Regions from separate parts of the Streptomyces sp. HSW2009 genome, predicted to be linked through region 1. Evidence: riboswitches for the same ligand, from Rfam matches in the RefSeq annotation. Region 1 holds a riboswitch; the other holds the start of a gene.
What was found. Region 1 has a riboswitch for cobalamin ahead of AAHZ94_RS07750 (CoA-acylating methylmalonate-semialdehyde dehydrogenase). Riboswitches for the same ligand answer to the same signal wherever they lie in the genome.
Positions count from the first base shown of each region.

Region 1 (3,809 bases):
TCGGCCAGGCGGAACTGGAGCGCCTGCGCTTCGAGGAGCGGTTTCCCGAACGCCTGCCGGTCGGCGAGGTGGGTCAGGGCGCGGTGGAGTGCGTTCTGGGCGCCGCCGAGCGAGCAGGCTGCGATGCCGAGCCGGCCGCCGTTGAGGCCGTTCATGGCGATGCGGAAACCCTCGCCCGGCGCGCCGATGAGTCGGTCGGCCGGCACTCGTACGCCGTCGAGTACGACCTGTCGGGTGGGTTGGGCGTTCCAGCCCATCTTCTGTTCGTTGGCGCCGAACGACAGCCCGGGGTCCCCCCGTTCGACCACGAAGGCGGAGACGCCGCCGGGTCCGGAGGCGCCGGTGCGGGCCATGACGAGGTAGAGGTGGCTGGCGCCGGCCCCGGAGATGAACTGTTTGACGCCGGTCAGCACGTAGTGGTCGCCCTCGCGGGTGGCCCGGGTGGTGAGCGCCGCGGCGTCCGAGCCGGCCGCCGGCTCGGTCAGGCAGTAGCTGCCCAGCGCCTCGGCGGTGCACAGGTCCGGCAGCCAGCGGGCGCGCTGGGTGTCGTCGCCGTACCGGTCGATCATCCAGCCGACCATGTTGTGGATCGACAGGTAGCCGGCGATGGAAGGGCAGCCGCTGGCCAGGGCCTCGAAAACCAGGACGCCGTCGGCGCGGCTGAGCGCCGAGCCGCCCCATTCCTCGCGTACGTACGCGCCGGCGAGGCCGACGGCGGCTGCCTTGCGGAGTACGTCGAAGGGAAAGTGCTTGTCGCGGTCCCAGGCCAGGGCGTGCGGGGTGAGGTGTTCCTCGGCGAAGTCCAAGGTCACTTCTGCTAGGGCGAGTTGGTCCTTGGTGAGGGTGCCGTCCACGCCGCTCATCCCATCGTCGGGATCGTGAAGTTCGCGCCTTCCTTGGCCCCGGATGGCCAGCGCGAGGTGACGGTCTTGGTGCGGGTGTAGAAGCGGATGGAGTCGGGCCCGTGCTGGCCGAGGTCGCCGAAGCCGGAGCGCTTCCAGCCGCCGAAGGTGTGGTAGGCGACGGGGACCGGGATCGGCACGTTGACGCCGACCATGCCGGTGTTCACGCGGCGGGTGAAGTCGCGTGCGGTGTCCCCGTCACGGGTGAAGATCGCGACGCCGTTGCCGTACGGGTGCTCGCTGGGGAGCCGCAGCGCCTCGGCGTAGTCGGCAGCGCGCACCACGGTGAGGACGGGCCCGAAGATCTCCTCATGGTAGATCCGCATGCGCGGGCTGACCCGGTCGAAGAGGGTGGCGCCGGCGAAGAACCCGTTCTCGTGGCCGGGGAGGGTGAAGTCCCGCCCGTCCACGATGAGTTCGGCTCCTTCTCCGACGCCGATGTCCACATAGCGACGGACCCGGTCGAGCGCGTCCCGGCTGACCAGCGGGCCGAAGTCGGCCTCGGGGTCGTCGGAGCGGCCGATGCGCAGGGCGGCGATGCGTTCCTTGAGGCGGGCGACGAGGGCGTCGGCGGTCCGTTCCCCCACCGGTACGGCGACCGCGATCGCCATGCAGCGTTCGCCTGCCGAACCGTATCCGGCGCCGATCAGGGCGTCGACGGCCTGGTCGAGGTCGGCGTCGGGCATCACGATCAGGTGGTTCTTGGCGCCGCCGAAGCACTGGGCGCGCTTGCCGTGGGCGGCGGCGGTGGCGTAGACGTGGGCGGCGATCGGGCTGGAGCCGACGAAGCCGAGCGCCTGCACCCGGGGGTCTTCAAGGAGGGTGGTCACCGCTTCTTCGCCGCCGTTGACGACGTTGAGGACGCCGGCCGGCAGTCCTGCCTCGTGGAAGAGTTCGGCGAGCCGCAGTGGTACGGACGGGTCGCGTTCGGACGGTTTGAGGATGAAGGCGTTGCCGCAGGCGATGGCTGGCGCCGCCTTCCACAGCGGAATCATGGCGGGGAAGTTGAACGGAGTGATGCCGGCCACCACGCCCAGTGGCGAGCGCAGCGAGTGCACGTCGATGCCGCTGCCCGCGTTGTCGGTGAACTCGCCCTTGAGCAGGTGGGGGATTCCGGCAGCGAACTCTACGACGTCCAGGCCGCGTTGGAGGTCACCGTGGGCGTCGGCGACGGTCTTGCCGTGTTCGGCGGAGAGGGTGCGGGCGAGCGAGTCGCGTTCCGCGTCGACGAGTTGGAGGAACTTGAGCAGGACGCGGGCGCGCCGCTGCGGGTTCCATTCGCCCCAGACGCGCTGTGCCTGTTCGGCGTCGGCGATGGCTGTTTCGGTCTCCGTACGCCCGGCCAGTGGGACGCGGGACTGCACGGTGCCGGTGTTGGGGTCGTGGACGTCGGCGAACAGGCCGGAGGTGCCGGGGGTGCGCTTGCCGCCGATGAAATGGGTGAGTTCGTGGACCATGGGAGGTGCTCTCCTCAGGTGGGAACCGGGATGGCACGGCAGGCCGGCCGACCGCCACCGGATGGGTGTGCGGGGTCGGGTGCCGTGGGACGCGAAGGCCGAAGAGCCGTCACGGAACGTCAGGAAGTGGCGTGTCTACGCCGTGCGTTCCGCCGATTCGCCTGGGTCATGGGTAGCGACCGGTGCCATGCGTGTCTGCTCCATCCTCGTGGAAACACGGACCATCCCGCGGCCGGTATCCTGACTCCCGGATCAGCGCGCGCACTCCGCCTTCCCGACGGACGGGTCCGTCAGTGGCGTTCCACCTGCTTGAGCACGCACTCCCCGGTCACAGTGGCGGGACCGCGCCGGAATCGCACCGGCTTCCCTGACACCGCGGGCCTTGTTCACGAACATATAGTTGGACGTCCAAGTAAGTCCACCCCCACTCCCCCAGTTGCCGACCGGCTGACCCAGGCGGCTCACCCAGGCGGCCCACCCGGTGGCCCAGCTCCGAGCGGCCCGCGCCTGGCGCGCCGCGCCAGGCTGTCGCGCCCCGCCCGCTGCCCCGGCGTACGGCGCTGACCTGCTCGGACACCGGGTACGACGGGTCGGTACGGGGCTGCCGCGCAGCCCGGGCGGCCAACGTCCGGCGCGGCAGGGCGTGCCGGTCCGGCGCTCCGGCCAACGCCTCACCACAGGTGACCCACCTCACCCACACCGGCTGGGCCACCCACCCCACCGGTCGGCGTCTGCGGTTAGGCTGACTGGCGCAGCAGGTTCGCCCCGTCCGCCAGGCGGGACGCGTCGTAAGAGGGAACCCGGTGGGAATCCGGGACTGCCCCGCAGCGGTGAGTGGGAACGACAGTCGTCATACGCACTGGGTCCAGGTGGCCTGGGAAGCGACGGCCAGTAGGTGTCTCGTACGTCAGGGACGCGCCCGCGAGTCCGAAGACCTGCCCGCTGCCCGCGCCCGGGCCACCGTGCGCGGTTGTTTCGGTGACCTCGCGGGAAGGTCGGCGTGCCCACCGGGTGGGCGGTTGCGCTGTCGTGGCGCAGGCGCGGCCACCCGGCTGTTCACTCCTTCGCCCGCTCGGTCCGCCGAGACCTCAGGGATTCATCTCGCGAAGGAGATCTCCGTGACAGCGAAGTCCGCAGCCGCGGCAGCACGGGCCACCGTGTACGGCTACCCCCGGCAGGGGCAGGGCCGGGAGTTGAAGAAGGCGGTCGAGGGTTACTGGCGGGGCCGGGTCGACGCCGACGCCCTCGCGGCCACCGCCGCCGAACTCCGCGCCGACACCTGGCGCCAACTCGCCGCAGCCGGCATCCACGAGGTGCCCACCGGCGACTTCTCGTACTACGACCATGTCCTGGACACCACCGTCATGCTCGGCGCGGTCCCCGAGCGGCACCGGGCGTCCGTCGCGGCCCATCCGCTGGACGGCTACTTCGCCATGGCCCGCGGCACCCA
Region 1 covers NZ_JBEHZD010000062.1:3,388-7,196, forward strand. The annotation lists gene AAHZ94_RS07745 (acyl-CoA dehydrogenase family protein) at 1-863, opposite strand, end outside; gene AAHZ94_RS07750 (CoA-acylating methylmalonate-semialdehyde dehydrogenase) at 860-2,359, opposite strand; cobalamin riboswitch at 2,573-2,752, opposite strand; cobalamin riboswitch at 3,112-3,304, shown strand; gene metE (5-methyltetrahydropteroyltriglutamate--homocysteine S-methyltransferase) at 3,478-3,809, shown strand, end outside.

Region 2 (3,809 bases), on a different contig from region 1:
TCGGGGCGGGGGGTGAGGCGGAGCGAGGCGCCCCGCCGCATCCCGCCGCGCCCCGGCGGCACCCCGGACCGTCAGCCCGTCACCTCGTCAGCCCCCGGACCGCGTCAGCCCGCCACCCCGTCGGCGCCCCGGGCCGTCAGTCCGTCGGCAACCCCGTGCGCCAACCGGCCGCCCGCGGCAGCAGCTCCAGTGCGTCGATCGCGGCCGGGGACAGCAGCTCCGGGGTCAGGTCCGCGATCCGGTGCCAGTCGACCGCGCTGGTCGCGCCGTCCGTCTCGGTGACCCGTAGCGTGCCCGGGGCGAGGTCCACCGCGTAGAAGAGGCCGGTCAGGTGCCAGTGCGTGCCGTTGCGGTGAGCGGTGTAGCTCTTGGCGTCCACTAGCCGGACGGCGCGTGGCGTACGGCCGCTCTCCTCGTGGAGTTCGCGGGCCAGCGCCTGGGCCGGCTGCTCGCCGGGGTCGATGCCGCCGCCCGGCAGGTGCCACAGCCCGGGCGCGAAGACCGGCGAGGCGGCGGAGAGCCGGGTCAGCAGCAGCCGGTCGGCCTCCACGACGATCGCGTACGCGGAGACGCGGGTCCTGATGTCCACGGGGTGTTCCACGGGGTACCTCCATCCGCGCCGGTCACGACGGTCGTACCGGCCCCACCATGATCGCGCCGGGGCGATAGCCGGCCGGGAGCCCTGCGGACGACGGGTGGTGAGCGGTGGGCAGCGGGTGGGCAGCAGGCAGTCGGGCGGCGGGCCGTGGTCGACAGCTGGGGACGGCGGGCGGTCGACAGTCGGGCGGCAAGCAAGCGGCGGGCAGTCGGGCGGTGGGCAGCGGACGGCAGTCGGTGGGCCGGGCCGAACCGCACCACGCCGCATCGCACCACGCCGGACCAAACCGCACCACGCCGTACCGCACCGCGGCGCCACGCCACTTCACGCCGGACCACACCGCGCCAGGCCACGCCGGATCAGCACCACACCGCTCCGCACCACGCAGGCCCCGCCCCGTACGGCACGCACAGCCCCACCCGGCCCCCGGCCCACTCACCACGCTGTCCCGATCGCCACACCACTCACACGTGCCACTCCCCTCCCTCGCCAACCAAGCAGTGTCACCCACAAGATTCACTCCAGCTACCGTCTGCATCAGGACAACACCGCTACATCAGGACAACGGGCGAACTCGCTCTGTCCCCTGCGGAGCGGCGCCCCTACGCTGATAGGCGCAGTTGGTTCACGCCATCCACCAGTGGCGTGACGCAAGAGGGAACCCGGTGTGAATCCGGGACTGTCCCGCAACGGTGAGTGGGAGCTCACGCCATCGACGTCCGACCCGCAGTGGCGGGCCGGGAGCGGTGGCCGGTAGCTGTCCGTCGGAAGTCCGGCAGGCCCCATGAGTCCGAAGACCTGCCGCTGCTCACGTGCGTGGTGCACGTGGTGCGTGCACGGTGGCCTCGTGGACTGGGTCGGCGGTACAGGTGGCTGCGCGGGGCCTCACCCCCGCGCTTCGCCCTCGCCCCTCCCCCGTCATCGCTCGGGGCACGGGATGACGAGGGAGGACGCATGGCTGGCCACGGAGTTCCGCAACCGGGCCGATCGGCGCATCGTCCCCGTACCCCCACCGGCGCACCCACCGCGCTTCCGGACACGACGCCCGCCCCCATCACGGCCCCGGCCGCGGCACCCGCGCTCCCCGGCGCACCGCCCGCGCCCTCGGCTCCGTCCGGCGCACCCGCGCCACCCCCGCGCACAGCGCCCGCGCCCCCGCCCGGCGCCCCCATCATGGCCCCGGTTCCGGCCATCGCCGCCGGCGTCTGCCACGGCACCCTCGGCGAGCTCTACCAGGGCCCGCTGCGCGCCGGTCCGACGCCCGACATCGCCCTGGTCTCCTTCCCGGTGGACCGGCACTCCTGGGTGTACTTCACACCGGGCGCAGGACCGCCGGGTCCGCTGCCGCTGGGGGCGAAGGCGGCGACGGCGGTGCGGCTGTTCCTCGACCGGTTCGACCTCCAACTGCCGCCCGGGCACTGGAGCACCCACTCCGACCTGCGCATCGGCGTCGGCATGGCGAGTTCGACCGCCGATGTCGTGGCCACCTTGCGCTGTCTGTTCCGGCTCTTCACGCTGCCGTACGACCAGCAGGTGGTGCTCGGCATCCTGGCCGCGATCGAGCGGGCCGACAGCGTCTTCCTGGACGAGTTCGCGCTGCACCTGAGCGCCCGGCACCGGGTGGTGCGCACCCTCGGCACCGCCATCGGCTTCCACACCGCGTTCGTCACCGAGCCGGGCACCGTGGACACCGGCGCGGTCACCGCGCTGCTGCTGCGCCACTACCGGCGGCGCGGCGAGGAGTACGAGCGGTGTCTGACCGACCTGTTGAAGGGATTCGACACCGGCGACCCGGCCGTCGTCGCCCGGGCCGCCACCACCAGTGCGGTGCTCTCCCAGGAGGCGCTGCCCAAGCAGACGTTCGCCAGCGTGCTCGGGCACCGCGAGCGGTTCGGGGCCGACGGCGTCTTCGTCGCCCACACCGGCTCGCTGGTCGGCTACCTCTTCGCCGACCGCCCGGCCAGCGACGTCAAGTCCGAACTCTCCGCCTTCTTCCGTTCGCTCGGCCACCAGTGCTCATTCGCCCAAGGAGGCTACGGGTGATCCACCCCCACATCGCCGATGCCCTGAAGGTCCCCGATCTGATCCGCCTCACCGACGGCATGGTGCTGCTCCGCTTCGAGTCGATGAAGATCTACTCGGCGCTCGGCGCCGTCCGTGACCTGTTGGACCGGGGCGTGGTGCGCCCGGGCCAGACGCTCATCGACAGTTCGAGCGGCATCTACGCGCACGCCCTCGCGCTCGCCTGCCACCGCTACGGCATGCACTGCCACATCGTCGCCTCCACCACCGTCGACGCCACCACGCTCGCCCAGTTGGAGGTGCTGGGCGCCACCGTGGAGCAGGTGAAGCCGTCCGAGAACCTCAAGCTCGACCAGCAACTGCGGGTGCGCCGGGTGCGCGAGATCCTCGCCGACCACCCGGACGTGCACTGGATGCGCCAGTACCACGACGACATCCACTACCTGGGCTACCGGGAGATCGCGGACGCGGTCGCCGCCGAGTTGGCCGACACGCTGGCCGGCCGGCCGCTGACCGTGGTCGGCGGCGTCGGCTCGGGCGCCTCCACCGGCGGGCTGGTGACCCATCTGCGGCGCACCGACCCCAGCGTGCGGCTGGTGGGGGTGCAGCCGTTCGGCAGCGTCACCTTCGGCAGTCAGGACCACCACGACCCGGAGGCCATCATCGCCGGGATCGGCTCCTCCATCGTCTTCGACAACGTGCGCCACCACCTCTACGACGCCCTGCACTGGATGGACTTCGTGCACGCCCTGTCCGGGGCCGTTGCGCTGCTGCGCGAGCACGCCGTCTTCGCCGGTCTGTCCACCGGCGCCGGCTACCTGGCCGCCACCGACGCCGCGCGCCGCGACCCGGACCGGCTGCACCTGGTGATCGGCGCCGACACCGGACACCGCTACGTGGAGCGGGTCTTCGCCCGGCACGCCGAGGCCCTCGACCTCGCCACCCTCGCCCCCGTCGACGTCAGCAGCCCCGAGGAGATGACCATGCCCTGGTCCACGATGGCGTGGAACCGCGCCGCGTGCCCCGCGCACTGGAAGGAGCAGGCGGCATGAGCGTGGTCTGCCTGGAATCGCTCACCTTCGGCCTCGGCCACCTGGTGCGCGCCGCCGACGGGCTCGGCGAGCGGCTGCGGCTGCTGACCCGCGACCCGGGTTACTACGCGCACGAGTTGGCGCGGCTGCCGGCCGGC
Region 2 covers NZ_JBEHZD010000090.1:12,096-15,904, forward strand. The annotation lists gene AAHZ94_RS10125 (NUDIX hydrolase) at 137-601, opposite strand; cobalamin riboswitch at 1,202-1,418, shown strand; gene AAHZ94_RS10130 (GHMP family kinase ATP-binding protein) at 1,772-2,641, shown strand; gene AAHZ94_RS10135 (cysteine synthase family protein) at 2,638-3,672, shown strand; gene AAHZ94_RS10140 (ATP-grasp domain-containing protein) at 3,669-3,809, shown strand, end outside.
Region 2: it holds a riboswitch for cobalamin, as region 1 does, so the genes downstream of both, AAHZ94_RS10130 (GHMP family kinase ATP-binding protein) here and AAHZ94_RS07750 (CoA-acylating methylmalonate-semialdehyde dehydrogenase) in region 1, are expected to answer to the same signal.